One region of the Streptomyces sp. S6 genome, then DNA from elsewhere that is predicted to be linked to it. Evidence: predicted binding sites of a transcription regulator. Region 1 holds the regulator's gene; the other holds the start of a gene.
What was found. Region 1 encodes HspR, which represses chaperone genes until heat shock. Its sites were predicted from a motif close to TTGAGNNNNNNNNNCTCAA; they were not measured.

Region 1 (14,834 bases):
GCCCGGCGCGCAGACCGTCAAGGCCGAGGACGAGGCCGACGACGAGAAGGACAACGGCCCTGAGAAGGGCTGACGCAGACGACGAGCGGAAGGGGGCACGTCGAGGATGAGCACCAAGGACTTCATCGAGAAGGACTTCTACAAGGTCCTCGGCGTCCCCAAGGACGCCACCGAGGCCGAGATCAAGAAGGCGTACCGCAAGCTCGCGCGCGAGTTCCACCCGGACGCCAACAAGGGCAACGCCAAGGCGGAGGAGCGCTTCAAGGAGATCTCCGAGGCGAACGACATCCTCGGGGACCCCAAGAAGCGCAAGGAGTACGACGAGGCGCGCGCCCTGTTCGGCAACGGCGGCTACCGCCAGGGCCCGGGTGCGGGCGGCTCGTTCAACTTCGACCTCGGTGACCTCTTCGGAGGCGGCCAGGGCGGTGGCGGCCAGGGCGGCTTCGGCGGCGGCATCGGGGACGTCTTCGGGGGCCTGTTCAACCGGGGCGGCACGACCGCGGGCCGCACCCAGCCCCGGCGCGGGCAGGACATCGACACCGAGGTGACCCTCAGCTTCACCGAGGCCATCGAGGGGGCGACCGTCCCGCTGCGCATGACCTCCCAGGCCGCCTGCAAGGCGTGTTCCGGCACCGGTGACAAGAACGGCACGCCGCGTGTGTGCCCGACCTGCGTCGGCACCGGACAGGTCGCGCGCGGCTCGGGCGGCGGCTTCTCGCTCACCGACCCGTGCCCCGACTGCAAGGGGCGCGGCCTGATCGCCGAGCAGCCCTGCGAGGACTGCCACGGCAGCGGCCGGGCCAAGTCCTCGCGGACGATGCAGGTCCGCATCCCCGCGGGGGTGACGGACGGGCAGCGCATCCGGCTGCGCGGCAAGGGCGGCCCCGGTGAGCGGGGCGGCGCGGCGGGCGACCTCTACGTCGTCGTCCATGTCGGAAGTCACCCCGTCTTCGGGCGGAAGGACGACAATCTGACGGTGACCGTGCCGGTCACGTTCGCGGAGGCGGCGCTCGGCGGGGAGATCAAGGTGCCCACCCTGGGCGGGCCCGCGCTGACGCTGAAGCTGCCGCCGGGCACGCCCAACGGGCGCACGATGCGTGCGCGCGGGAAGGGCGCGGTCCGCAAGGACGGCACCCGCGGGGATCTCCTGGTCACCGTCGAGGTGAGTGTCCCGAAGGACGTGACGGGGAAGGCTCGTGACGCACTGGAGGCGTATCGCGAGGCGACCGCGGGTGAGGACCCGCGGGAGGAGCTGTTCGAGGCCGCGAAGGGAGCATGAGAGTGATGGACGGCCGCCGGCGCAACCCGTACGAACTGACCGAGGAGACCCCGGTCTACGTCATCTCGGTGGCGGCCCAGCTCTCCGGTCTGCACCCGCAGACCCTGCGGCAGTACGACCGTCTCGGCCTGGTCTCCCCGGACCGCACGGCCGGGCGGGGCCGCCGCTACTCGGCCCGTGACATCGAACTGCTGCGTGCCGTGCAGCAGTTGTCGCAGGACGAGGGCATCAACCTGGCCGGCATCAAGCGGATCATCGAACTGGAGAACCAGGTCGCCGCGCTCCAGTCCCGGGTGACGGAGCTGGAGTCGGCGCTCGACGGCGCCGCCGCGGCGATGCAGCAGCGCGAGGCCGCGGTGCACGCGTCGTACCGGCGGGATCTGGTGCCGTACCAGGAGGTGCAGCAGACCAGTGCGTTGGTGGTCTGGCGGCCGAAGAAGCCGAAGGACTGAAAACCGCCTTCAGCGGGACGAATGCCTTCGAAAGGGCCCGGAGTCTGTGACTCCGGGCCCTTTCGGGCTTCTCAAGTGGCGAGCGTGTGAAGGGAGTTGGAGATGCGGGGGAGTCGTCTCCATGTGTTGTTGTCACTTCAGCGCAGTGTGATGTTGCCATCTCGTTAAGTGATTCTTCTTGACTGTGTGGGAGCGGGCCGCGTTGTCTTTGGGACATCTGGGTCCAAGTAGTCGTACCCGCTCCGGAACGTCACCTGAAGTGAGCCCTCGCATGCGTCGTATCTTCATACCCGTCGTCGCCACCACGATGGCCGTCTCGCTCGCCGGATGCGGGATGCTCGACGCGACGGGGGAATCGGCCGACGCGACCCCGACGAAGGGCAACGACCTCACGGTGGGCGTGCTCATGCCGGAGAAGACCAACACCCGGTACGAGCAGTTCGACTACCCCATCATCAAGGCGAAGATCGCCGAGCTCACGGACAAGCAGGGCCGGACGGTCTACGCGAACGCGGCGGCGAAGGCGGCGACGCAGGTCCAGCAGATGGAGAAGATGATCAGCGACAAGGTGGACCTGATCCTCCTCGACGCGGTCGACTCCAAGGGCATCGCGAGCACCGTGGAGAAGGCCAAGGACGCGGGCATCCCCGTCATCGCCTACGACCGGCTCGCCGAGGGGCCGATCGCCGCGTACGTCTCCTTCGACAACGAGCTGGTCGGGCAGGTGCAGGGGCGCACGCTCGTCGAGGCGATCGGCAACGCCAGCACCTCCGACAAGATCGTGATGATCAACGGCTCGCCGACCGACCCCAACGCGGGGCAGTTCAAGGCGGGCGCGCTCGGCGAGATCGACGGGCGGGTGACCATCGCGGCCACCTACGACACCGACGAGTGGAGCCCGGATCTCGCGCAGTCCGAGATGGAGCAGGCGATCCGGAAGATCGGCAAGAACAACATCGCGGGGGTGTACTCGGCGAACGACGCGATGGCCGGGGGCGCGCTGAAGGCGCTGGAGGACGCGGGCGTCAACAAGCTGCCGCCGATCACCGGGCAGGACGCGGAGCTGTCGGCCGTGCAGCGGATCCTCAGCGGGAAGCAGTACATGACGGTCTACAAGCCGTACCCGGAGATGGCCGCCGCCGCCGCGGAGATGGCCGTCGCCAAGATCCAGGGCAAGTCCGTCATGTTCGACTCCCTGACGCGGGACCAGGTGGACAGCCCGACGGACAAGAAGATTCCGGCGCAGTTGGTGACGGTGGTCGCGATGACCAAGGACAAGGTGAAGTCGACGGTCGTGGCGGACGGGATCTATACGGTCGCGCAGATCTGCACGCCGAAGTTCGAGTCGGATTGTCAGGCGGTCGGTCTCAAGTAGTACGGGGTCACCAGCCCATCAGGGGCTTCATGGGGATCACCAGGCCGTCCGGTGCGTGTGCCGCCGGCGTCGTCGCCATCCAGTTCGCCGGGTCGCGGTCGCCGGTGACCCGTAGGCCGGTGACCTTCGCGTTCAGGGGGACGTCGTACCAGAGCTCCACCTCGACAAGGGAGTGGCCGCCGATCGAGATGGAGTCGTGCTGGCGGCGTACGGCCATGGCGAAGCTGTCGGGGCGGGCGGCGCGGCCGGTGACGCCCTCCAGGCGCTGGTCCCGTACCGCGTAGGTGTGGAAGTCGGCGCTGGGGTTGTCCACGCGGAGCCGGGCGGAGCAGAACTGGCCGGAGGGGGCGGCGTCGCTGTGGGTGCCGGTGACGCCGGGGATGCCGCAGCGCAGGGAGAGGACGGTGAAGACGAGGTGGCCGTCCTGGTGGGGGCGGGAAGGGGGTTGGGTGGGGGCGGCGGGGGTGGTGGCCTCGGGTGAGGTGCTGCTGGGGGAGCCTGTGTCGCAGCTGGTGGTGAGGAGGAGGGTGAGGAGGGCCAGGGGGAGGGTTACGGGTCGTGCGCCTCGGTTCGCCATACCGGGGATTGTGGGGGGTGGGGAGGGGGCGGCGGTACTACGGGGCGCACTTCGCCGGTACTACGGGACGTCCCTCGCCGGTACTACGGGTCCACACGGAGTGCAGGCGCTCTCCCAGGGCATGGTGGACCCGGCCGGACGGGGAGCGTCCGGCCGGGTCTCCCGGGTGAGCGGCAACCCGGGGTGCAGCGGTTCCACGATGCCTTGAGTGGGTACGGTGCACCACCGTCAGCTTGTTGCAGTGCGAGGGGCGGAGGCGGGTCGAAACGGCCACATACCGGGGGATTTCAGGTCGCTCGGCCAGCGGCGCCGTGTTGCGGAGCCGGGCGGACGCCCCGCATAGTTGCGCTGCGGAAGAGCGAAGTGCGGGGGTGGGATGGACGATGACCGGGCACGGGACGGAGGACCATCCGCACGGTGCCGACCGGCTCTGCGAGGCCGGTGACCGCGTCTACTCCCGTGCCGTGCGCCGTGGCCGGATCCCGCGCGCCGACGCCGGACAGGCGCCGTGCCTTCTCGAACTCGCCCTGCTCCACCCCGATCCCGACGACATGGACTGGCTCGTCCCCACCGCTCCGCAGGAGGTCATGACCCGCCTGCTGCACGGCCTGTACGACGAGGTCAGCGCGAGCCGGCGACGGATGGGCGCGGCGGTCGCCGCCTTCGAGTGGTACGCCGGACTCGGCGGTCCCGTCAGCGTCTCCGGCGAGGGCATGGCGTTGCGCGTGCTGGACGGGGCCTCCCGGATCCAGGCGGCGCTGGACGAGGCGACCGACGCGTGCACGACCGAGGTGCTGACCGTCCAGCCCGGCGGCATCCGGCGCGAGCACGAGCTCTCCGAGGGGCTGCACCGCGCAATGTCCTTGCGGGCACGCGGAGTTCGGATGCGCGACCTGTACAACCACGTCGCCCGGCACGGCCAGGGCCTGCTGACTTACCTGGACCTGATGGGGGACGCCGTCGAGGCGCGCACCCTCGACGAGGTCACCGACCGGCTCATGGTCTTCGACCGCGCCGTCGCTTTCATCCCCGCCAACCCCGACCGCACCATGGCCCTCGAACTGCGCCACCCCGCCCTCATCACCTATCTCGTCACCGTCTTCGAACGCCTCTGGCGCCTGGCGATCCCCCTCGCCGCACCCATCCCCGCCCCCACCGTCGAGGGCGTCTCCCACCGGGAGCAGTCCATCGCCGCGCTCCTCGCCGAGGGGCATCAGGACGCCGTCATCGCCGAGCGGTTGGGCATCAGCGTCCGCACCTGCCGGGCCCATATCGCCCGGCTCTCCGAGACGTTGGGCGCCGCCAGCCGCACCCAACTCGGCGTGCGCATCGCCCAGGCCGGGCTGCTCGGGGGCGGCGAGGCGTATCGGAGCGGGGTCACTCTTCCCGGCCAAGGATTCCCGACTGGCCGATGAGGTAGCCGAGTTGGGCGCGGCTGTCGCTGCCGAGGGTGGTGGCGAGTTTGGCGATGTGTTCGCGGGCGGTGCGGATGTTGAGGCCGAGGCGGTCGGCGATGACTGCGTCGGTGTGGCCTTCGACGAGGAGGGCGGCGATGGCGCGTTGGCGGGGGGTGACGCCGCTGAGGGAAGGGTGGTGGACCGTTTGGGGGTGCATGGGGGTGGCGAGGCGCCAGAGGCGGTCGAAGGTGGTGGCGAAGTGGTTGACGAGCGCCGGGTGGCGGACCTCCAGGGCGATGTCGCGGTCGTAGTCGACGGGGACGAAAGCGACCGTCCGGTCGACGACGACGAGGCGGTCGGTGACCTCGTCCAGAGTGCGGACCTGTACGTCACCGTCGAGTTGTTCGGCATAGCCGAGCACGCCGGGGGAGTGGCGTTGGGTGTGCTGGTAGAGCGTGCGGATCCGGCCGCCCCGGTCGAGCAGGGCCTGGTCCCGCCGCAGAGAGGCGGACCGCGCGAGTTCCTTGCGTTCGACGCTGTGTGTGGCGACGCGCGGTTGGATGGACAGCATCTCGTCGGTGGCCCCGAGGATCGCCTCGTCGAGACCTTGATTGATCCGCTGGGAGCCGCTCAGGACCCGCAGGGCGGTGCCTTCGTACGTCTTCGGCGTCGTCGGAGCTTCGATCCGCAGCAACGGCTCGAAGGAATCGACCAGTTCGGCCTCCCGGCGCCGCTCCGCCGCGATCCGGTCCTCGGTGAAACGCAGCAGGCGATGCAGGGCGACCGCCGGGGCGACCGGCTCAAGTCGCTCCAGATCGTCAGGAGTTGGGTGCAGCAGGCCGAACTGCACGAGACATGGCGCCGGTTGGGCGTCACTCGCCGTTACCCAGCCTGTCCGCAGGGCGCGGCTGTACAGCTCCGTGCCCGCGTCGCACAGCTTCTCCGCGCCGTGTTCCTGGTGGCTCACCGGGTATCGCCGTCCTCGTCCAGGATGCCGGACCGGGCGATGAGGTAGCCGAGTTGGGCGCGGCTGTCGCTGCCGAGGGTGCCGGCGAGTTTGGCGATGTGTTCGCGGGCGGTGCGGACGTTCATGCCGAGGCGGTCGGCTATGACCGCGTCCGTGTGGCCCTCGACCAGGAGTCCGGCGATGGCACGCTGGCGGAGGGTGACCGTGTCGGTCACCGGGTGCTCCCTGGCGGGTTCGGGGTAGAGAGGGGTGGCGAGGCGCCAGAGACGGTCGAAGGTCGTCGTCAGGTACTTGACGACGGACGGGTGCCGGACCTCCACGGCCAGGCTGTTGTCGTCGCTCGCCGGGATGAAGGCGACGGTGCGGTCGACGGCGATCAGGCGGTCCGTGACCTCGTCCAGCGTGCGGCAGGACGTGTCGCCGTGCAGCCGTTCGTACAGTGCCCGGATCGAGGGCGCGGTGCGCATCGTGTGCTGGTAGAGGGTGCGGATGCGGCAGCCCCGGTCGAGTGCCGTCTGGTCCCGCAGGACCGACACGGCGCGGGCCGTCTCCGCGACGGTGCCGTGCAGGTTCATGTTGGGCTGGATGGTCAGGATCTCCATGGTGGCCTCCGCCATGGCGTCCGTGATGGCCTGGTTGATCCGGGCCTTGCTGCTGAGCAGGGTGATGGCCGGGGTGCCGGCCACCGCCAGGTCCGCGTCGATCCGCACCAACTTCTCGAACGTCTCGGCCAGTTGCTCCTCCCGCTGCCGCTCGTCCGCGATGCGCCGCGCCGATCGTCGGAGCATGCGGTGCAGGGCGAGTGTGGGGGAGACCGGCTCCAGTCGGGTCAGGTCGTCCACGGCGGGGTGCAGCAGGCCCATGTCGACCAGGCATGGGGCCGTCTGCGCCTGTGCCGCCGGGATGTTTCCCTCGTCCAGCGCGCGTTCGTACAACTCTGCTCCCGATGCGCAGAGTTCCTCCACGCCGTGGGGTGGGTGGAGGGCTGTCATCTTTCGGTTTCCTTCTGCTTGAGGATGCCCGACTCGCCGATGAGGTAGCCGAGTTGGGCGCGGCTGTCGCTGCCGAGGGCGGTGGCGAGTTTGGCGATGTGGACGCGGGCCGTGCGGATGTTGAGGCCGAGGCGGTCGGCGATCACGGCGTCGGTGTGGCCCTCGACGAGGAGGCGGGCGATGGCGCGCTGGCGCGAGGTGATGGCGCCCGGTGAGGGGTGCGGGACGGCCTCGGGGTGCATGGGGGTCGCCAACTGCCAGAAGCGGTCGAACGTGATCGTGAAGTACTGGATCAGCGCCGGGTTGCGCACCTCCAGGGCGAGGGTGCGTTCCTTGTTCGCCGGGATGAAGGCGACCGCGCGGTCCACGATGATGAGCCGGTCGGTGACTTCGTCGAGGGTGCGGGCCTGGACGTCGCCGCGCAGATGTTCGTACCGTGCGACGACCGCGGGCTTGTGGCGCTGGGTGTGCTGGTAGAGCGTACGCAGCCGGCCGCCCCGGTCGAGCAGGGCCTGATCGCGCTCCAGCGAGGCGGCCCGCGCCGCGTCGCTCATGGTGGGGGCGTCGGGCTGGACCGCGAGGATCTCTCCGGTGACGTCGGCCATGGCCGCGGAGATGGCGAGGTTGATCCGGCCGAAGCCGTCCAGTGGCCGGATCCCCGAGCCGTCCGTGCTGCCGCCGTCCGGCCCGGCCAGGGTCAGCAGCGGTTCGAACGTCTCCGCGAGCCACTCGCTGTGCCGGCGGTGGTGGGCGATGGCGTCGTCGGCGGAGCGCAGCAGCCGGGTGAGGACGAGGGCGGGAGGCACCGGCCGCAGCAGGAGGGCGTCCTCGGGGTCCGGACGCAGCAGTCCGGTGCCGGCGAGACAGGGCAGCGCCTCGGCCTCGCGGGCCGGCACCTGTCCGTCCCGTAGCGCCCGGCCGTAGAGCGCGAGGACCGCCTCGCACGGCTCCTCCACTCCGTGAGATGAGTGCGGTGCCGTCATACGGCGGTCTCCTCCAGTCTCAGGATTCCGGGATCTGCGGTCGGCTGTGGTGACTTCGCGACGTTACCCCGGGCCAGGTGGACGGCTGCGCGGGGCGCCTGGTGAGCGGAGTGCGTCGAGGGGCGGCTCCGGACGAGGGCCCTCGGTGTGGTGACGGCGCGCTGCGGCCCGCACATCACCGCTCCCGGTCCAGGAATCTGGACTGGGCTATGAGGTAGCCGAGTTGGGCGCGGCTGTCGCTGCCGAGGGCGATGGCGCGTTGGCGGGGGGTGACGCCGCTGTGGGAGGGGTGGTGGACCGTTTGGGGGTGCATGGGGGTGGCGAGGCGCCAGAGGCGGTCGGTGACCTCGTCGAGGGTGGGGGCCTCGACGTCTCCCCCCAACTGCTCGTAGCGGGCCAGGGTTTCGGGTATGTGGCGCTGGGTGTGCTGGTAGAGGGTGCGGATGCGCCTGCCCCGGTCCAGGCCGCTGAGCAGCCGGATGCCGAACGCGTCCGTCGTCCCGTTGTCCGGCACGACGAGGGCGAGGAGCGGTTCGAACGTCTCCGTCAACCGCGCGCTCTGCCTGCGGCGTTCGGCGATGTCGTCGTCGGCCGCGCGCTGGAGGCGGGCCAGGGCGACGGCGGGGGGCACCGGCTTCAGCCGGTGTGCGTTCGCCAAGTCGGTTTGCAGCAGGCCTGCTTCGATGAGGCAGGGCAGCAACTCAACTTTCCCCGCTGCGACTTGGCCCTCACGCAGTGCCCGGGTGTACAACTCCAGGCCCGCCTCGCACAGTTCCTCCACTCCATGGGGCGGGTGCGGCACCGTCATGTGTCGGCCTTCCTTCTGCTTCAGGAGTCCGGGCCCGCCGGTGAGGTGGCAGGGGCGGTTGCGTCTCGCGATGGGTCCGCGGGTGGCCCGGGGCTTCGTGCCGGGACGTTCCGTGATCACGGCGTCCGTACGGCCTTCCGCCAGGAGTGCGGCGATGGCCCGTCGGCGGGGTGCGACACCGTCGTACGAAGGCTGCCGGGCGGTCTCGGGGTGCAAGCAGGTGGCCGACCGGAGGCCGAACGCCGTCGCCGGGTGGGCGAGCGGGGGGTGATGTCGTCTTTTCGGGGTCATCGTAGGGTCGGCGCCGGTCGGCGCCGGTCGGCGTGGAGGTGGTGGGGTGGTTCCGGGCCAAGGCGCAGAAGTGTGTGTCGCCCTCCTTATTTCCTCCCGCAGCGTCGTGGGACTTACTTTTCTCAGCCTCAATGCTCCCGGTCCAGGATGCCCGATTGGGCGATGAGGTAGCCGAGTTGGGCGCGGCTGCCGCTGCCGAGCGAGGTGGCCAGCTTGGCGATGTGAGCGCGACAAGTCCGTACGTTCATCCCGAGACGGCGGGCGATCGCCTCGTCGACATGCCCCTCCACCAGCAGTTTGGCGATCGAGTACTGGATCTCGGTGATGCCGTCGGAAGCGATTTCGTACGGTGTGCCGCCGGTCAGGGGAACCGCGCGGTTCCACATGAACTCGAAGACCTTGACCAGGTACCGGATCAGGCCGGGGTGTCGTAGTTCCAGGGCTACCTGCTGATCGTCGCGGGTTGGGATGAAGGCGACAGTCTCATCGCAGATGATCAACCGCTCCACAAGCTCGTCGATGGTGCGGTATTCGGCCTTGCCGTCTGCCAGCTGTGCGGCGTAGGCGAGCTGACTGGGGGCATAGCGGGCGGTGTGCTGGTACACCGTACGGATCTGCACCCCTCGTTCGATCATCGGCCGATCGCGTTCCATCGCCTGGATGAGGCTTCGCTCAGTGAGGAGCCGGTCGCTGGGCTGGACGGTGAGCATCTCCGTACGGCACTGGGCGGTGGCCATGTCCAGCGCGGCGTTGATGCGTTTTCCACCCTCCAGTACGGCAATGGAGTCGCTGGGGGAGACGATCTGGGTGTTCAGGGACATGAAGGGTTCGAACAGGTCTGTCAGCTGGATCACCGAACGGCGCCGCTCGGCGATCTCGTGCTCCAGAGGAGCGAGCTGACGCGCCAGGGCCGCTCCAGGAGAGATGGGCCGCAGCCAGTCAGGATCGTTCGGATCGGGGTGGAGCAGGGAAAACTCCATCAGGCAGGGAACGGCTTCGGCGTCCGCGCGCGCGATGCGCCCCGTGCGTAGAGCGGCGGCGTAAAACCTGCTTCCCTCCTCACACAGGTTGGTCATCGAGTGGGGATGTGTCGCTTTTGCGCTATTCATCTCCAAATCTCCACCCCCCAGGGTCCTGAATGTGCAGGAACATGATGCATCGATTGTGTGGCCATCACGTGCCTGAATGAGCCATCGTCGTACTCGACGGGGGAACAAGGGGATCTCAAGTAAGGATGAAGCCGACAATGCGTAACAGAGCGCTTCGCGCGATACTTGTCGCCGCTTTCTCCGCCGTCGCAGTCCTGGGTGTGCTGGGAGGCTTCAGCGGGAGGTCGGTCGACACTCGAGCGAACAGCGCTTGGCCGTCCGTGGCGGTGAACGCGATCGATACGGTGGTGGATGGCGCACCGGCGGATTCTCCTGCCGACGGTAGTGGAGTCTGACATGACCACCCCACCCGACGACCGCTCCTTCCGCCGCGAAATGGCCACCGCCTACCGCTCCGGCTGGCACTTCATCGACCTGGTCACCGCCATCCCCCACAACGGTGACTCGCTGATGGTGACAGTGTTCGGCGAGCCGGTGGTGGTCACGCGGGACGAGGACGGCGACGTGCGGGCGTACCGGTGCCTGCGGCGCCCCCGTGGAGCGCCGCAGCCGGTGCAGTGTGCCATCCGGTACGGAATGATCTTTGTGAACCTCGATCGACGAGACCACAGGCTGACGGACGCGGAGCCCCCCACCTCGCGGACCATCTCAGCCACCCCCCGCAGTGCCTGACGCGATTCCCCCGTCGTAAAAGATCGCTCAGGTGCTTCCCCCCGCAGCGGCGTCACCGTGACCTGAACACGGTGACGCCGCTGTGTTTTCGCATGACATCTCATGACATACGACGATCCCCCGGTTGGCCGGAAAGCGCCCCTCCAGCCTCTGGAGTCACCCCCGCCCCATGGCCCGCGTCAGTGTGATCTCGATCACCACGCGTTCGGGGTTCGGTGACGGCGTCCTCCCGTACCGCTCGGCGTAGCGCCGCTCGGCGTCGGCCACCCGCTCCGGCTCGGTGCGGACGACGGCCACCCCCTCCAGCGTCGCCCAGCGCGCCCGGTCCACCTGGCAGACGGCGACCCGCGCCCCCTCCTCCCCGGCGGCCAGCACGTTCCGCACCTTCGTGCTGGTCCGGCTGGCGATCACCCGTGCGAGCCGGCCGTCGGGGTCGTACGTCACGCCTACGGGTACGACGTGCGGGGTGCCGTCCGGTCGTGGTGTCGTGAGGGTGCACAGGTGGTGTTCGCGCCAGAACGCGACGTACGCGTCGTCCGGCGCGTCCAGGTCTTGGGGGTATGCGGCCATGGCGTGAATGTAACCGGTCCCGCCGTTTCCCCTCCCCGGCTCACCTTGAGTGGAATAGACTCAACTTTATGGACGTTGCTCAAGTCAGCAACATTCGGAGCCCGTAGTACCCGTAGGACGCAAGGAGGAGACCCCGACCGTGGACGCAGAGCTGACCAACCGGAGCCGGGACGCGATCAACGCGGCGAGCAGCCGTGCCGTGTCCGAGGGGCACCCCGACCTCACCCCCGCACACCTGCTCCTGGCTCTGCTCGCCGGGCAGGACAACGAGAACATCACCGACCTGCTCGTCGCCGTCGAGGCCGACCAGGCCGCCGTGCGCCAGGGGGCCGAGCAGGTGCTCGCCTCCCTCCCAAGGGTGACGGGGTCGACGGTGGCCCCGCCGCAGCCGAGCCGTGAACTGCTCGCCGTGATCGCGGACGCCCAGAGTCGCGCCGCCGACCTCGGGGACGACTACCTCTCCACCGAGCACCTCCTGATCGGCATCGCCGACAAGGGCGGCCAGGCCGGCGACGTCCTCGTCCGGCAGGGCGCCACCGCGAAGAAGCTGCTGGACGCGTTCCAGAAGGCGCGCGGCGGCCGGCGCGTCACCTCCGCCGATCCCGAGGGGTCCTACAAGGCGCTGGAGAAGTTCGGCACGGACTTCACCGCCGCCGCCCGCGAGGGCAAGCTCGACCCGGTCATCGGCCGGGACCAGGAGATCCGGCGGGTCGTCCAGGTGCTGTCCCGGCGCACCAAGAACAACCCGGTCCTCATCGGCGAGCCCGGCGTCGGCAAGACCGCCGTCGTCGAAGGACTCGCGCAGCGCATCGTGAAGGGCGACGTCCCGGAGTCCCTCAAGAACAAGCGGCTCGTCTCCCTCGACCTCGGCGCGATGGTCGCGGGCGCCAAGTACCGCGGCGAGTTCGAGGAGCGGCTCAAGACCGTGCTGGCCGAGATCAAGGAGTCGGACGGCCAGGTCATCACGTTCATCGACGAGTTGCACACCGTCGTCGGCGCCGGCGCGGGCGGCGACTCCGCCATGGACGCCGGGAACATGCTCAAGCCGATGCTCGCGCGCGGCGAACTGCGCATGGTCGGCGCCACCACGCTCGACGAGTACCGCGAACGCATCGAGAAGGACCCGGCGTTGGAGCGCCGCTTCCAGCAAGTCCTCGTCGCCGAGCCCTCGGTGGAGGACACGATCGCCATCCTCCGCGGCCTGAAGGGCCGTTACGAGGCGCACCACAAGGTCCAGATCGCCGACAGCGCCCTCGTCGCCGCGGCCACCCTCTCCGACCGGTACATCACCTCCCGCTTCCTGCCCGACAAGGCCATCGACCTCGTCGACGAGGCGGCCTCCCGGCTCCGCATGGAGATCGACTCGTCCCCCGTCGAGATCGACGAACTCCAGCGCGCCGTCGACCGGTTGAAGATGGAGGAGCTGGCCCTCAGCAAGGAGACCGACGCCGCCTCCCGGGACCGCCTGGAGCGGCTGCGCCGCGACCTCGCGGACAAGGAGGAGGAGCTGCGCGGCCTCAACGCCCGCTGGGAGAAGGAGAAGCAGTCCCTCAACCGGGTCGGTGAACTCAAGGAGAAGCTCGACGAGCTGCGCGGCCAGGCCGAACGCGCCCAGCGCGACGGCGACTTCGACACCGCCTCCAAGCTGCTGTACGGCGAGATCCCCACGCTGGAGCGGGACTTGGCGGAGGCGTCGGCCGCGGAGGCGGTGGCCGCCCGCGACACGATGGTCAAGGACGAGGTCGGTCCCGACGACATCGCGGACGTCGTCGGCTCCTGGACCGGCATCCCCGCTGGGCGCCTCCTGGAGGGCGAGACCCAGAAACTCCTGCGCATGGAAGAGGAGTTGGGCCGCCGCCTGATCGGCCAGACCGAGGCCGTGCGGGCCGTCTCCGACGCCGTACGCCGCTCCCGCGCAGGGATCGCGGACCCCGACCGGCCGACCGGGTCCTTCCTGTTCCTCGGCCCGACCGGCGTCGGCAAGACCGAACTGGCCAAGGCCCTCGCGGACTTCCTCTTCGACGACGAGCGGGCGATGGTCCGCATCGACATGTCGGAGTACGGCGAGAAGCACAGCGTGGCCCGGCTGGTGGGGGCGCCTCCTGGCTACGTCGGGTACGAGGAGGGCGGCCAGCTCACCGAGGCGGTGCGCCGGCGGCCGTACACCGTCGTCCTGCTCGACGAGGTGGAGAAGGCACATCCCGAGGTCTTCGACGTGCTCCTCCAGGTGCTGGACGACGGGCGCCTGACGGACGGTCAGGGCCGCACGGTCGACTTCCGCAACACGATCCTCGTGCTGACGTCCAACCTGGGCAGCCAGTTCCTGGTCGACCCGCTGACGACCGAGCACGAGAAGCGGGAGCAGGTGCTGGAGATCGTCCGGACGTCCTTCAAGCCGGAGTTCCTGAACCGGCTGGACGACCTCGTCGTCTTCTCGGCCCTCTCGCAGGACGAGCTGGCGCACATCGCGCGCCTCCAGATCGACCGGCTCGCCCGGCGCCTCGCCGACCGGCGGCTCACGCTGGAGGTCAGCGAGGAGGCGCTCGCGTGGCTGGCGACCGAGGGGAACGATCCCGCGTACGGGGCGCGTCCGCTGCGGCGGCTCGTCCAGACCGCGATCGGGGACCGGCTGGCCAAGGAGATCCTGTCCGGGGAGGTCAAGGACGGGGACACGGTCAGGGTGGACGTGTTCGGGGACGGGCTGATCGTGGGGGCGGGCACGGGGAAGAGGCTGTAGGGCCGGTCGGGGTTCGGGTAGGTCGGGCGGGGGAGGTCGGGGTATTACGGGTGACCCGGGGTACTACGGGTATCCCGTAATACCCGCGCCGCCTCCGTAACCCCGTGACCACCGGCTTTCCCGGCCCCCGTCGCCCCCGATGTTCAAGGCCCGGTCAGTTCGTGTCAGCCGAGGGCTGACAGGGTCCTTCGGGGGTTGCCAGTCCCCGCCCCGCATGGGGGAGGATGGCGGCATCCGTACGAAGGGAAAAACACGGTGAGCATCGACCCGTCCTCGATTCCGAATTTCGGGGGCCAGCCCGAGCCGCAGCCCCAAGGACCGGCGGGCCCCGTCGTCCCTGACCAGGATCTCGTGAAGCAGCTCCTCGACCAGATGGAGCTGAAGTACGTCATCGACGACGAGGGTGACCTCGCGGCGCCGTGGGAGCAGTTCCGCACGTACTTCATGTTCCGCGGGGAGGGCGAGCAGCAGGTCTACTCCGTGCGGACCTTCTTCGACCGGCCGCACCAGATCGACGACAAGCCCCAGCTCCTTGAGGCGATCGACGACTGGAACCGCCGCACCCTGTGGCCCAAGGTCTACACGCACACCCACGACGACGGCTCGGTCCGCCTCATCGGCGAGA
Region 2 (14,834 bases), on a different contig from region 1:
CTCCCAGGGCAGGAACGTCCTCATCAACTCCAGGGTGAGGGCGAGGTGTTCGGCGGGGTCCTGGACGCCGGCGAAGGCGTCCACGGGGCCGCCGGGGACGCCCTCCCAGAACAGTATGTCGGCGCGGCCGGAGGTGGTGAGGGTCGGCATGACGAACAACTCCCCCACGCCGGGCACCAGGTTGCAGCGGACGGCCTCGGTGTCGGGGTGTTCGGGGCGCGGGCCCATGCCGTGGACGTAGGCGACGGCGAGGGAGCGCTGCGGGGCGTCGTACGGGGAGCGTTCGGGGTCGCGGGCGAACATCGACACCAGCTCGCCCTTGCCGGCGGCGACCAGGACGAGGTCGTACGTCCGGGAGAAGTAGTCCAGGTCGCCCACCGCGGCGCCGTGGACGACGAGTTGGCCGCCGCGCTGGGCGAACGTGTCCAGCCAGCCGGCCATCTTCACGCGCTGGTCGACGGACTGGGCGTAGCCGTCGAGGCGGCCGAGCCAGTCGATCGCGCGCTGGGAGGAGCCGGGGTCGAAGGAGCCGGGGGCGGCGAGGGAGACACCGAGGCCCTCGATCCTCGGGGCCTGGCTCTCCCAGAAGTTGATCCCGAGGTCGCGTTCGTGCTGGAGGGCCGTGTGGAACATGCACTGCGTGGACATCACGCGGCCCGAACGGATCTCGTCCGACGTCCGGTTGGACATCAGGGTGACCTCGTAGCCGTGCTTCTGGAGGCCGAGGGCGAGCTGGAGGCCGGACTGGCCGGCCCCCACCACGAGTATCTTCCGCATGCCAACTCCGGTCGTTATTCGGGGGTTTCGTCGAGCGCGTGGGCGACGAGGGAGAGGAGGGTGTCGATGACCGCGATGCGGCGGCGGGCGTCCATGACGAGGACGGGCACCCGCTGAGGGATCGTCAACGCCTCGCGTACGTCGTCGGGTTCGTAGCGCTCGGTGCCGTCGAAGTGGTTCACGGCGACGACGTACGGCAGTCCGCAGCTCTCGAAGTAGTCCAGGGCCGGGAAGCAGTCCTTGAGGCGGCGGGTGTCGGCGAGGACGACCGCGCCGATCGCGCCGCGCACCAGGTCGTCCCACATGAACCAGAAGCGCTGCTGGCCGGGGGTGCCGAAGAGGTACAGCACCAGGTCGTCGTCCAGCGTGAGGCGGCCGAAGTCCATCGCGACCGTGGTCGTGAGCTTCTGCGGGGTGGCGGTCAGGTCGTCCGTGGCGGCGGACGCCTGCGTCATCAGGGCCTCCGTCTGGAGGGGGGTGATCTCCGAGACGGCCGTGACCAGCGTGGTCTTGCCGACGCCGAAGCCGCCCGCGACGACGATCTTCGCGGCGACGGGGGCGCGGGTGCGGTCCGTCTGCCAGGATTTCAGGTTCTCGTCCGGATCAACTCCCCATAATCTTCCGGAGGTTGTGCGATCAGAGACGACGGAGTCCACTCAGCACCCTTTCCAGCAGTGCGCGGTCCGGGCGGCCCGTACCGTGGGTGGTACCGGTGCCGTACACCCGGATCTTCCCCTGGTCCGCGAGGTCGCTCAGCAGGACCCGGACCACACCGAGGGGCATGCGCAGCAAGGCGGCGATCTCGGCGACCGTGCGCATGCGGCGGCAGAGTTCGATGATGGCGGCGAGTTCCGGGAGGCCCCTGAGATCAGGCTGACGGTTCGTCAACTCCTTGTGTTCCTCCGGCGCTTCGAGAGCGGCGACGAAGGTCTCGACGAGGAGGACGTGGCCGAAGCGGGTCCGGCCGCCGGTCAGGGAGTAGGGGCGGACGCGGGCGGGGCGGCGGTTTCCGCCGCGTGTCGGGAGCTGTTTCCTGCCGTCGGTCATCGGGCGCCCCCTTCCGCCTCCAGCGACTTCCGTAGTTCCGTGCGGAGTTCGGGGGTCAGGACGTGTCCGACGCGGCCGACGAACAGGGCCATGTGGTAGGCGACGACGCTCATGTCGCAGTCCGCGTTCCCGTGGACGCCGAGGAGGGAGCCGTCGCTGATCGACATCACGCAGAGGCTGCCGTCGTCCATCGCGACCATCGTGTTCTTCGCGGTGCCGAAGTCCATCAGGCGGGCGGCGCCGAGGGTGAGGCTGCCGATGCCGGAGACGATCGTCGCGAGGTCTGCGGCGGAGCCTTTGGGGCCGCTGGGCTTCTGTGAACTCACCTCCTTCGCCTGGGCGTTGAGGCCCGGGTCGGAGGAGAGCAGCAACAGGCCGTCGGAGGAGACGACGGCCACCGACTGGATGCCGGGGACCTCCTCCACCAAGTTGTTCAGCAGCCAGTGCAGGTTACGGGCTTCGCTGCTCAGGCCGAAGGTACTGGGCGCGGTCAACTGCTTGCCTCCTCGACTGTGCCCCCCATGGCTTCCCCGGCGATTCCCGGCTCCCCGCGCTGCCCCCGCTGTGCGGGCAACTCCCCCTGTTGGGCAGGCAGTTCCACCTTGACCGTCTCCTCCGCGAGCTCCGACTCCGCGTCCCGGTACCCGGCCACGGCCCCCTGCCGAAACCCTCCGAGCTTCTTCCTGAGCGCCTCCGCGTCCACCCCACCCGCCCTCGGCCGCACCACCGCCTCCGGCGCACTCACCTTGGGCGTCCGCTTGGGCAACCCCTTCGCGGTGACCTGCTCCTCACCTTCGGCACGGGCGTGCTCCGCGGAGGCGGGGGCGGGTTCCACGGCGGGGCCGACGCGGGGGGTAGTTCGCGGGGTGACGCCGACACGCGGATCGGCGCCGGGCAGGCGGTCGGCGTCGGGCTGGTGGTCGGTACCGGGCCGGTGGTCGGTACCGGGCCGGTGGTCGGTACCGGGCCGGTGGTCGGTACCGGGCCGGTGGTCGGTACCCGGCAGGCGGAATGCGCCCGGCCGCTGCTCAGCACCGGGCCAGTCGTCAGCACCGGATCGGCGGTTTGCGCCAGGACGGAGGTCTGCGCCCGGCCAGTCGTCAGCACCGGGCCGAAGGTCTGCGCCGGATCGGCGATCAGCACCCGGCCAGTCGTCAGCACCGGCTCGGCGGTCAAGACGCCGACGCCGTTCGTGACCGCCCCGCGCGTCCACGTCAGCCTCCCGAGGAGCCTCCGCACGCGGATCAGCACCAAGGTCCACCCCGCCACCAGATCCCGGGCGCGGGACCGTTTCCCCTCCCGGGGCGGGCGGGAGAAGGAGGGCCATGGTCGTCTCGGAGGAGACGGGAAGCTCAACGGACTCGGCGGGGGCAGACTCGCCCGGCTCACCGGGAGCGGGCGCAGTGTGGACGACATCACCGCCCGGCTCGACACTGGCGCGCTCAGCACCGACTCGATCGTCGGGCTCGGCGTCAACGCGCTCGACTCCGTCGGACCGCGCACCGGACTCGACGCCGGTGTACCCGTCCCCGTCAGCCCGATCACCGGGAGCGGGCACAGCCTGGACGACATCACCGCCCGACTCGACACTGGCGCGCTCGGCAAGAGCAGACTCGCCCAGCTCAACGCTGACGCGCTCAGCACCGACTCGGTCATCGGGCTCGGCACTGACGCGCTCGACTCCGTCGGACCGCGCACCGAACTCGACGCCGGTGTACTCGTCCCGGTCAGCCCCATCACCGGAAGCAGGCACGGACACGGACACAGCCTGGACGACATCACCGCCCGACTCAACGCTGACGCGCTCAGCACCGACTCGATCGTCGGGCTCGGCGTCAACGCGCTCGACTCCGTCGGACCGGGCGCCAGACTCGGCACCGGTGTACCCGTCCCCGTCAGCCCGATCACCGGGAGCGGGCCGTTCATCCGAGGTGAACCCCTCGACAGCAGCGGACGATTCGGGAGACACAGCCGCAACCGCTTCCCCCTCACCGTCTCCGAGCCCCGCCCCGAGTCCGGCACCGTCCACCGCCACGACGCCCGCGCCGCCAACCTCGGACATGACGCGGGCCTGAACGGTGACATCGGCCTCTGACGTGGCACCACCCCCTGAAGGCAAGGCACCCTCAGCGGACTCCCCGTCCAGGGCCTCAACTCCGGCCCGCGCAGCACCGACCCCGACCTCGGCACCGACCTCGACCTCGGCCTCGGCTCCAGCACCAGCACCAGCACCAGCACCAGCACCGACCCTGACACCGGCACCGGCCTCGACCCCGGCTTCACCCCCAACCCCGACCTCAGCCCCTACCCCGGCACCGACCTCAGCCTCGACCCCGACCTCAGCCCCAACCTCAGCCTCGATTCCAGCTTCACCCTCAACCCCAGCACCGTCCGCACCCTCAGCCCCCTCACTGGGAACCCCACCCCCCGCCCGCCGAATCGCCCTCTCCGCCAACTCCACCGCAAGATCCCCACCCCGCGAACGCCCATTGATGACATGGGAGTTGGCCTCGGCGTCGGCGCCGGGAAGGGACACCGCGGCCGAAAGGGGGACGGTCTCGGCGGACGGGACCGCGCCGGCCGGGGCCGGGGACAGGACCGCTGTCGGGACGACGACGACCGCGGCGGTGCCGGAGGATTTCTTCTGGCTGCGCAGCCGGACACGGACGGCGTGCCGGTGGGCGAGCCGGGAGACGACGTAGAGGCCGAGCCCCTCCTCGTCCTCACCGGCGAACGGTGTGTCCAAGTCAGGTTCGGTGAGGCGGGAGTTGAGGGTGTCACGGCGGGCGGACTCGATGCCGACGCCCTCGTCCTGGACGGAGAGCATGACGTCGCCGTTCTCCAGGAGCCACCCGGAGACCTCGACGGGCAGGTCGGGCGGCGAGAAGGACGTCGCGTTCTCCATCAACTCGGCGAGGAGATGGGACAGATCGTCGGCGGCGAACCCGGCGATGTGGGCGTGCGGCGGCAACGACGAGATCCGCACCCGCTCATAGCGCTCGATCTCGGAGACGGCGGCCCGCACGACGTCCACCAGCGGTACGGGACCGGGGTGTTGCTGCTCGTGCTGCGCCCCGGCGAGGACGAGCAGGTTCTCGTTGTGCCGCCGCATGACGGTCGCGAAGTGGTCCAGCTTGAACAGCGTGGCGAGCCGCTCGGGATCCTGCTCCCGCTCCTCCAGCCCCTCGATGACGGCGAGTTGACGCTCGACCAGCCCGAGGGTGCGCAGCGAGAGGTTGACGAAGGTCGACCCGATGGACGCCCGCAGCCGCTCCAACTGCCCGGTGGCGGCGTCGAGTTCGGCCCTCAGTTCCGCGCGCGCGTCGGCCATCTCCTGCCGCTGCCCGACCAGGTGCTTACGGTCGGCCTCCAGCGTGCCGATCCGCTCGTGCAGCCCGGCCGCGTGCGCGTGCAGCGCGTTCACGGACCGGACGACCTGCGCGAACTCGTCGTTGCGGCCGGTGAACTTGACGGGTTCCTCGGCGCCGGGTTCCGCCGCCTCGGCGATCCGCGCGGCCCCCCGGCGGACGGCGGACAGCGGCCGGGTGAGGCTGCGGGCCATCCCGGTGGCGACCCCGACGGCGACCAGCATCAGCGCCCCGAGCAGCGCGACCCGCACCTCCAGCGAGGTCACGTCGTCGTCGCGGAGCACCTCAAGTTCCTTGGTGCGCCGGTCGAAGAGGGACGCCTCGACGCCGCGCATCAGCTCGATGCGGGCGGAGAGCGCGGCCGACACCTTCGCCGGGTCGGTGTCCAAGTCGCCGTTGTCCAGCACCGGTTGGTCGGTCAGCTCCGTCAAGTACTTCTCGGCGGCGTCGTTCTCACCACCGGTCACCGTCGAGTCGTAGGCGCCGGTCATGCTCGTCGGCGCGGTCTCGTGGAAGTCGGCGAGTGCCGAGTCCGAGCGGACGCGGGCCTGTTGGGCGGCGGCGCTGAGCGCGTCGCGCGACTCGGCGGCGCCGGAGGTGTCGTAGCTGTCGCTCACCGGGACGTCGAGGGCGGCGACCAGCAACCCCCGTGCGGCGGCGGCCTGTTGGACGGCCGAGTCGAGTTCGGTGAGGGCGTAGGCTCCGGCGCCCGCGCGCGGCGGGGTCTGCTGGGCGAGGCGCTCGGCGAGCCGGTGCAGCTCGGTGATCGTCTTGGTGTAGGACTCGTGGGCCTGGAGCGGGGTGCTCTTGCCGGCGAGGGCGCCCGTGCGGATCGTGGCGATGCCGTCGACGGCGGCGGGGAGGTTCCCGGCGGCGCGCAGGTCGCCGATCTGCCGGTCGACGCGGGCGGTGATCTGCGGGTCCGGTGCGCTCTTCTTGTCGCGGCCGGTCGCGAGGTAGGCGGTGATCTGGTCGCGCTCGTCGGCGAGGGAGTGCGCGAGGACCAGCGCCTCCTGGGTCTGCCCGGCGAGCGTCACCAGCTCCTGGGAGTCCTTGAGTTCGGCGGAGAGCGCGAGCACGGACGGAGCGCCGGCGGCGCCGATCGCGGCGGCGACGACCGCCACGGCGATGATCAGCCGGTTGCGCACATGGGTCCGACGGCCCTTGCCGACGGGAGGCAGCGGCTCCGCGCCCGTGCCCGAAACCTCGGAGGCCGACTGTTCTGTGCGCCGAGGCCGCGTCTTCTGCACCGGTGCTCGCATTCCTGATTCGTGTACCCATGGGACCGGATGACGCTCGGTCAACAACAGCGCACAACCGGTACGGTTCCCGACCCTCCCAGTGCCGGTGGGCGGGAAGCGCTCATCACCTGACCCGCCACCCGAAGGAGTGAACATCGGAGGGGAGTTGGCGGGCAAGTTCCACCGGCACGCACCGGCCCCCTCTCCCGACCGCCGGTTGGACGCGGGCGCCGGGCTTTGGGAGGATGCTCCACCACGCCTTCCCGGAGTACGCGATTCCCTCCCAAATCACCTTTCTGACCTGCAAAGAAGCGTCAACGGGACGATCATCGCGAGCCGTTCACCCCCCGTGCACCGACATATGTGCAGACTGGTGGGATGCGTACGGAACTTGTGTCCGAGCCGGGCGATCCGGCCCGCCCCAACGAGGATTTCGCCGCGCTCTGCGTTCCCGCAGCCGGGCGTGGGGGTGTACTCGTCGTCCTGGACGGGGTGACGCCGCCGCGCGGCGCGACGGGCTGTGTGCATTCGGTCCCCTGGTACACGGCGCGGCTCGGCGGGGCACTGACCGAACTGACCGTTTCCCTCCCGGATGTTCCGCTGACGGAGGCGTTGTCCCGGGCGATCCACCGAACCGCGACCTCCCATTCACAAACCTGTGACCTTTCTCACCCACGCACCCCACAGGCGACAGTCGCCCTGGCCCGCTGGGACGACGACGTCGTGGAGTACCTCGTCCTGTCCGACGCGGCGCTCCTCCTGGAGTCCCCGGACGGCGCCGTCTCCCCCGTCCTCGACGACCGGCTGGCCCGGCTGCCCCGCGCGCTGCTCGTCTCCGACGAGGTCACCGACGCCCGCGCCCGCAACAAGGAGGGCGGCTTCTTCACCGCCGCCGCCGACCCGTCGGTGGCCGCGCGGGCGGTGACGGGACGGGCGTCCCGCGCCGAGGTGCGTTCACTGACCGGCCTGTCCGACGGCGCCTCCCGCTGGACCGAGAAGTTCCACGAGGGCGACTGGACCGACCTGCTGTCCTGTCTCCGCAAGGAGGGTGCGAGCGGACTCGTGCGCCGCGTAAGGGAGTTGGAGTCGGCGGACGCCGAGGCACGGGAGTTCCTGGGGCGCAGCAAGACGCACGACGACGCGACGGCCGTGTACGTCGAGCTGTAGCACGTCACTTCTGCATGACTTCGTTCAACTCGGCGAGCAGCCGGGCGAGTTCGGAGACCTCCGTGCGGTCCCAGTGGGCGAGCTGGCTGACGTAGATCGCGCGGCGTGCCTCCCGGACCCGGCTCACCCGGCGTCGGCCCTCCTCCGTGAGGTCGACGAGCCACGCCCTGCCGTCCGCCGGGTCGGGCTCGCGGGCGATCAGGCCCAGCTCCTCCAGCGCCCGCAGCTGCCGGGACATCGTCGCCTTCCCGACGCCGATGTACGCGGCCAGTTCCGTCGCCCGGCGCCGCCCGGTCTCCTCCAGCCGCACGAGCAACCCGTACGCGGCCGGTTCCAGATCGGGGTGGACCTCCCGCGCCATCTCCCCCTGGTTCGCCCGAGCCCGCCGCAGCAACACGGTCAGCTCCCGCTCCAGCGAGAGGAACTCCCGGTCGGCCCCTCCCACGACGCCGCCGATACCGTCGTCACTCACTTCGGTGCTCCCTGTCGTTCGCCCTGCTCATCGCTGCGGCTCGGACAGTATTTCGCAGGTCGGTGTAGGGGGCTTGTCAGGCCCGGGTACGGGCGGAGGCCCGAGCCCCTCCGAAGGGGAACCCGAGCCTCCGCACCGACCGATGACGCCGTCACGCCGCCACCGGAACCTCCGACGAAGCCGAAGTCGAGGCCACGGCCGGCGTCAGCGCCAGCTCCAGCACCTGCCGCACATCCGTCACGGCATGGACGTCCAGCTTCTCCAGGACCTCCGCCGGGACGTCGTCCAGGTCGGCCTCGTTCCGCTTGGGGATGATGACGGTCTTCACCCCGGCCCGGTGGGCGGCCAGCAGCTTCTGCTTGACGCCGCCGATGGGCAGCACGCGCCCGGTCAGGGACACCTCGCCGGTCATCGCGACGTCGGTGCGGACCAGCCGCCCGGAGAGCAGCGAGGCCAGCGCGGTCGTCATGGTGATACCGGCGCTCGGGCCGTCCTTGGGGACCGCGCCCGCCGGGAAGTGGATGTGCACGCCCCGGTCCTTGAGGTCGCCGACCGGCAGTTCCAGTTCGGCGCCGCGCGAGCGCAGGAAGCTGAGCGCGATCTGCGCGGACTCCTTCATCACGTCGCCGAGCTGACCGGTCAGGGTGAGGCCCGCCGCGCCCGTCTCCGGGTCGGCCAGGGACGCCTCGACGAACAGGACGTCACCGCCGGCGCCGGTCACCGCGAGGCCGGTGGCGACACCGGGGACGGCCGTCCGGCGCTCGGCCGGGTCCTGGGCGGACTCGGGGACGTGGTGCGGGCGGCCGATGAGCTCGCGCAGGTCCTCGTCCCGGATGGTGAACGGCAGTTCCCGCTCGCCCAGTTCGTGCTGGGCGGCGACCTTGCGGAGCAGGCGTGCGATGGACCGCTCCAGGGTGCGCACGCCGGCCTCGCGGGTGTACTCCCCGGCCAGCTTGCGCAGCGCGCTCTCGTCGAGCGTCACCTCGTCCGCGCTGAGCCCGGCCCGCTCCAGTTGGCGCGGGAGCAGGTGGTCGCGGGCGATGACGACCTTCTCGTCCTCCGTGTAGCCGTCGAGGCGGACCAGCTCCATGCGGTCGAGCAGGGCCTCCGGGATGGCCTCCAGGACGTTGGCCGTGGCGAGGAACACCACGTCCGACAGGTCGAGTTCGACCTCCAGGTAGTGGTCGCGGAAGGTGTGGTTCTGCGCGGGGTCGAGGACTTCGAGGAGGGCCGCGGCGGGGTCGCCGCGGAAGTCGGAGCCGACCTTGTCGATCTCGTCGAGCAGGACGACCGGGTTCATCGAACCGGCCTCCTTGATCGCCCGCACGATCCGGCCGGGCAGCGCGCCGACGTACGTCCGCCGGTGGCCCCGGATCTCCGCCTCGTCCCGCACACCGCCGAGGGCGACGCGGACGAACTTGCGGCCCATCGCGTGCGCCACGGACTCCCCGAGGCTCGTCTTGCCGACGCCGGGCGGCCCGACGAGAGCGAGGACGGCGCCCCCGCGCCTGCCGCCGATGACGCCGAGGCCCCGGTCGCCACGCCGCTTGCGGACGGCGAGGTACTCGGTGATGCGCTCCTTCACGTCCTCCAGGCCCGCGTGCTCGGCGTCCAGGACCGACTTGGCGCCCTGGATGTCGTACGCGTCCTGCGTACGCTCGTTCCACGGGAGTTCGAGGACCGTGTCCAGCCAGGTGCGGATCCAGGAGCCCTCGGGGGACTGGTCGCTGGAGCGCTCCAGCTTGTCGACCTCCTTGAGGGCGGCCTCGCGGACCTTCTCGGGGAGGTCGGCGGCCTCGACGCGGGCGCGGTAGTCGTCGGACTCCTCGCCCTCGGACTCGCCGTTCAGCTCGCGCAGCTCCTTGCGGACGGCGTCGAGCTGGCGGCGGAGCAGGAACTCGCGCTGCTGCTTGTCGACGCCCTCCTGGACGTCCTTCGCGATCGTCTCCGCGACGTCCTGCTCGGCGAGGTGGTCGCGGAGTTGCTGGGTGGCCAGCTTGAGGCGGGCGACCGGGTCGCCGGTCTCCAGCAGTTCGGTCTTCTGGTCGAGGGTGAGGAACGGGGAGTAGCCGGAGTTGTCCGCGAGCGCCGAGACGTCGTCGATGGCCTGGACGCGGTCGACGACCTGCCAGGCGCCGCGCTTGCGCAGCCAGGCGGTGGCCAGCGCCTTGTACTCCTTGACGAGGTCCGTCACGCTGCCGGGCAGCGGCTCCGGAACCTCCTCGTCGATCCGGGTCCCCTCCACCCACAGCGCGGCCCCGGGCCCGGTCGTCCCGGCTCCGATCCGCACTCGCGCGCGCCCTCGGATCAGCACCCCCGGGTCACCGTCCGCCAGCCGTCCGACCTGCTCGACGGTCCCGAGCACCCCCGTCCCCACGTAATTCCCGTCCACCCGGGGCACCAGCAGCACCCTCGGCTTTCCGGCCCCACCGCGCGCGGCGGCCTGCGCGGCCTCCACCGCGGCCCTCACATCAGCGTCATTCAGATCCAGCGGAACCACCATGCCCGGCAGCACGACCTCGCCGTCGAGCGGCAGCACCGGCAGAGTGAGCGTTGAGGACGACGAAGCCATGATCTCCCCTTCGGCAGTCAAGTTGAGCTATGCCGACTCAATGCATGGGGCCACCCGAATGTTCCCAGCCCCGTGTTCGCCGTCAGCGATCAGCCGGATTCCGCAGGTCGGGCGGGGTGTCAGCGGCGCAGTGCCTCCACCGGGGGCGCGGCGACGACCAGGGGATGGACGACCGGGGACCAGGTGACGTGATGGCGGCGTGCGCCGACCGCACCGATCACCAGGCAGATCCGCTGAACCTGCGCCGACCGCTCCGGCACCGGCAGGACGAGGACCGCGAGGCGGAGTACGCCCAGGCGGCCGAGGAGTTCCGCGCGGCGGGCCGGGCCGACGAGGCGACCGAGGCCGGCCGGCACTTCCGCGTCTGCCGCGTCGAGAGGGTCGTCCGCATGGGCCCGGACGGCCCGAGACCCCCCACCCCTCCGACGTCGACCGGTACGGCCCGAAGACGCACCCCGCTCAACGCCGCTTCAGGACCTCACCGTCCCGGCCACCTCACCCGCAGCCACCCCCTCCGCGTTCCACCTCCGCACCCACCGCCACAGCCCCACCCCCACGCTCAACGCGATCACATGCCCCCAGTTGCTCACCGGGTCGGTCATGTTCGCGAGGTCCTGGAGCAGCAGCCCCCCGAACCCCGCGAGCACCGGCCACCGCACCCACGGCCGCAGCACCCCGCACAGCGCCCCCACACTCGCGGCCACCCCGAAGCTGATCCCGTAGTCGTAGCGGTGGAGGGAGGTCTCGGGCAGGTGCCCGACGAGGACGGCGAGCCCGACGGGCAGCTCGGTGGAGAGGGTCGCGACGACGTGGCCGGTGAGGAAGACAGCGGCGGTCCGCGCACCCCCGAGACGCCGTTCGAGGGCGGTCAGCACCAGCAGGAAGACGGCGACGAAGGGCGAGCCGAGCCCCCCGGCCACCCACAGCGCGCTGGCGACCAGCACCAGCGCCGGCGCGTGGACCAGATGGGTGACGTCCGTGCTGGACGCCTGGAGCACTCCGTCCACCCAGGAGGGATCCGCCGTGTCGGCGACGTACGAGGTGACGACGAGCAGGACGGCGTACCAGAAGGTGAACGGCGTACCGGTGGGCGTCGGCAGCAGCCGCCACACCCGCGGAACAGGCGTGTCCGCGGCAGGCGCGTCCAGCACCGGAACGACGGCAGGAGCCGCAGCCGCCACCCCTCGCTGTCTCGGCACCCCGTCCAGCAGCGCCCCGGGCGCCTCGGCACCCGGCGTTTCAGCCGTCTCGGTACGTTCCACCGTGAGGCGCTCCTTCCGTTTCGGCTACACCCTTCGCGCCCCACATGCCCGCTGTCTGTGACTCAGACCACGTTGGAGTGGATTCTCAGCAACCTCTCAAGCTCACGCACGGGCCGAACACAACCCCGGACAGTGAAATTCCGTCGGCCCGCACCCCCCAGAGTGCCAGGATGGGCCGATGCCCTCGCCGACGCCACCGCAACCCCCCGAGATCCTCGACCGCCGCGAAGGCCCCTACGGAGAAGTCGTGTTGCGCAGACACGGCCCCCACCTCCAGATCATCGCGAACGGCTGCTTCCTGATGGACACCTCGGACGGCCGCTCGGAACGCCTCCTGATCGACGCCGCACGCCGGACCCTCGAAAAGGAACACCCCGCCCTCCTGATCGGCGGCCTCGGCGTCGGCTTCTCGCTCGCACACGCCACCGCCGACCCCGGCTGGTCGAAGATCACCGTTGTGGAACGCGAGCAGGCGATCCTCGACTGGCACACGGACGGCCCCCTGGGGGAGGTGTCGAGGGCGGCCCTGGACGATCCGCGCGCCGGCGTCGTCGTCACCGATCTCCTCGATTTCCTGCGTGAGACATCCGACACGTTCGACGCGCTCTGTCTGGACATCGACAACGGTCCCGAATGGACCGTCACAGAGGGCAACGACGGGCTGTACGGCCCCGCCGGACTCGCAAGCTGCGCGCGGGTGTTGGCGCCGGGGGGCGTACTCGCGGTGTGGTCGGCGAAACCGTCGTCCGACTTCGAGCGAACCCTCTGGAATGCCGGGTTCCGGGGGGTGCGTACCGAAGAGGTGCCCGTTGCCCGAGGCGTTCCGGACGTGGTGCATCTCGCTCTCCGCCCTGGATAGCAATGCGGATGTCACTCCCCGTACGCTGCTCACCTGGCGCCGATCATTCATGCGCCGGTCGCAGTCATGCGCAGACATGGGATCACCCCACGGATTCCGGAAAGCACCCCAGGGGCGGGCGATGGAGCAGACACACACCTCGCAGAACGGCACGACGACGGCTACCCCGGGCGCTCAGCGCCGCGTTCTGGTCGTCGAGGACGACCAGACGATCGTCGACGCCATCGCGGCCCGACTGCGCGCCGAGGGATTCCTCGTGCAAACGGCCGGAGACGGTCCGGCAGCGGTCGACACGGCCGAGGCCTGGCAGCCGGACCTGCTGATTCTCGACATCATGCTGCCGGGCTTCGACGGGCTGGAGGTCTGCCGTCGCGTGCAGGCCCAGCGGCCTGTCCCGGTACTGATGCTCACCGCACGCGACGACGAGACCGACATGCTGGTCGGGCTCGGGGTCGGCGCGGACGACTACATGACCAAGCCGTTCTCCATGCGGGAGCTGGCCGCGCGCGTGCACGTCCTGCTGCGCCGGGTCGAGCGGGCCGCCATCGCCGCCGCGACCCCCCGCTCGGGCATCCTGCGCCTGGGCGAGCTGGAGATCGACCACGCGCAGCGCCGGGTGAGGGTCCGCTCGGAGGACGTGCACCTGACGCCCACCGAGTTCGACCTCCTGGTGTGCCTGGCGAACACCCCGCGCGCGGTGCTCTCCCGCGAGCAGCTCCTCGCCGAGGTCTGGGACTGGGCGGACGCCTCCGGCACCCGTACGGTCGACAGCCACATCAAGGCGCTGCGCCGGAAGATCGGCGCCGAACGCATCCGCACCGTGCACGGTGTCGGTTACGCGCTGGAGACCCCGACGCCATGAGCGGCGGGCCGGAGGGCGGGCCGAGAGGGGAGCCCTGGGCAGGTATGCGGCCGTTCTCGATCAAGACCAAGCTCGGTGCCCTCGTCGTCATCTCGGTGCTGATCACGACCGGCCTGTCGATGATCGCCGTGCACACGAAGACCGAGCTGCGGTTCATCGTGGTCTTCTCGATGATCGCGACGCTGCTGATCACCCAGTTCGTCGCGCACTCGCTGACGGCCCCGCTGGACGAGATGAACCTGGTCGCCAAGTCCATCGCGCAGGGCGACTACACGCGCCGGGTCCGCGAGAACCGGCGGGACGAGCTGGGCGACCTGGCCGAGACGATCAACGTCATGGCCGACGAGCTGGAGGCGCAGTACCAGCAGCGCAAGGAGCTGGTGGCGAACGTCTCGCACGAGCTGCGCACCCCGATCGCGGGGCTGCGGGCCGTCCTGGAGAACGTGGTCGACGGTATCGCCGAGGCCGACACGGAGACCATGCGGACGGCGCTGAAGCAGACCGAGCGGCTCGGCCGGCTGGTGGAGACCCTGCTCGACCTGTCCCGGCTGGACAACGGCGTCGTCCCGCTGCGCAAGCGGCGTTTCGAGGTGTGGCCCTATCTCTCGGGCGTGCTGAAGGAGGCCAACATGGTCGCCTCGGCGCGCGCGGGGATGGCCTCCGGCTCCGGGAACCACACTCGTTCGGACGTCCATCTGCACCTCGACGTGTCGCCGCCCGAGCTGACCGCGCACGCCGACCCCGAGCGCATCCACCAGGTCGTCGCGAACCTCATCGACAACGCCGTCAAGCACAGCCCGCCGCACGGCCGCGTCACGCTGAAGGCCCGCCGGGGAGCGCAGCCCGACTCGCTGGAGCTGGAGGTGCTGGACGAGGGTCCGGGCATCCCGCGCTCCGAGTGGCGCGGGGTCTTCGAGCGGTTCAACCGCGGCAATGTCCGGCGGCCGCACGGTCCCGGCAGCGACGGGGGTACGGGGCTCGGGCTGGCGATCGCGCGCTGGGCCGTCGATCTGCACGGCGGCCGGATCGGGGTGGCCGAATCGGAGCGTGGCTGCCGGATTCTCGTCACCCTTCCGGGGGAGTCCCAGGTCGGCGGTTGACGTACAGTTCGATCATCGTCGGGCAGTAAAGGTGCCGGACCTGCGTCATCGTGGACGAAGAGAAGCCGTTTCGAGCGGAACCCCGCTTGTTTCCCGCCATTTCCGGC

Region 2: a site for HspR is predicted at 10,667-10,685, ahead of lon (endopeptidase La). Genes of this name have one in related genera too.

The regions. Positions count from the first base shown of each region.
Region 1 is NZ_JBTYMC010000102.1:3,647-18,480, forward strand. It holds gene grpE (nucleotide exchange factor GrpE) at 1-73, shown strand, start outside; gene dnaJ (molecular chaperone DnaJ) at 107-1,279, shown strand; gene ACVNF4_RS16675 (heat shock protein transcriptional repressor HspR) at 1,285-1,731, shown strand; gene ACVNF4_RS16680 (substrate-binding domain-containing protein) at 2,003-3,106, shown strand; gene ACVNF4_RS16685 (hypothetical protein) at 3,114-3,683, opposite strand; gene ACVNF4_RS16690 (helix-turn-helix transcriptional regulator) at 4,067-5,098, shown strand; gene ACVNF4_RS16695 (helix-turn-helix transcriptional regulator) at 5,061-6,047, opposite strand; gene ACVNF4_RS16700 (helix-turn-helix transcriptional regulator) at 6,044-7,039, opposite strand; gene ACVNF4_RS16705 (helix-turn-helix transcriptional regulator) at 7,036-8,022, opposite strand; gene ACVNF4_RS16710 (hypothetical protein) at 8,198-8,830, opposite strand; gene ACVNF4_RS16715 (helix-turn-helix transcriptional regulator) at 9,250-10,197, opposite strand; gene ACVNF4_RS16720 (hypothetical protein) at 10,567-10,902, shown strand; gene ACVNF4_RS16725 (pyridoxamine 5'-phosphate oxidase family protein) at 11,059-11,472, opposite strand; gene clpB (ATP-dependent chaperone ClpB) at 11,612-14,209, shown strand; gene ACVNF4_RS16735 (YbjN domain-containing protein) at 14,465-14,834, shown strand, end outside.
Region 2 is NZ_JBTYMC010000004.1:53,431-68,264, forward strand. It holds gene ACVNF4_RS01165 (styrene monooxygenase/indole monooxygenase family protein) at 1-777, opposite strand, end outside; gene ACVNF4_RS01170 (GTP-binding protein) at 792-1,433, opposite strand; gene ACVNF4_RS01175 (DUF742 domain-containing protein) at 1,414-1,824, opposite strand; gene ACVNF4_RS01180 (roadblock/LC7 domain-containing protein) at 1,821-2,318, opposite strand; partial or broken gene ACVNF4_RS01185 (sensor histidine kinase) at 4,181-6,442, opposite strand; gene ACVNF4_RS01190 (protein phosphatase 2C domain-containing protein) at 6,812-7,600, shown strand; gene ACVNF4_RS01195 (MarR family winged helix-turn-helix transcriptional regulator) at 7,605-8,072, opposite strand; gene lon (endopeptidase La) at 8,224-10,644, opposite strand; partial or broken gene ACVNF4_RS01205 (DUF5954 family protein) at 10,836-11,006, shown strand; gene ACVNF4_RS01210 (rhomboid-like protein) at 11,115-11,906, opposite strand; gene ACVNF4_RS01215 (spermine/spermidine synthase domain-containing protein) at 12,085-12,765, shown strand; gene ACVNF4_RS01220 (response regulator transcription factor) at 12,887-13,627, shown strand; gene ACVNF4_RS01225 (sensor histidine kinase) at 13,624-14,727, shown strand.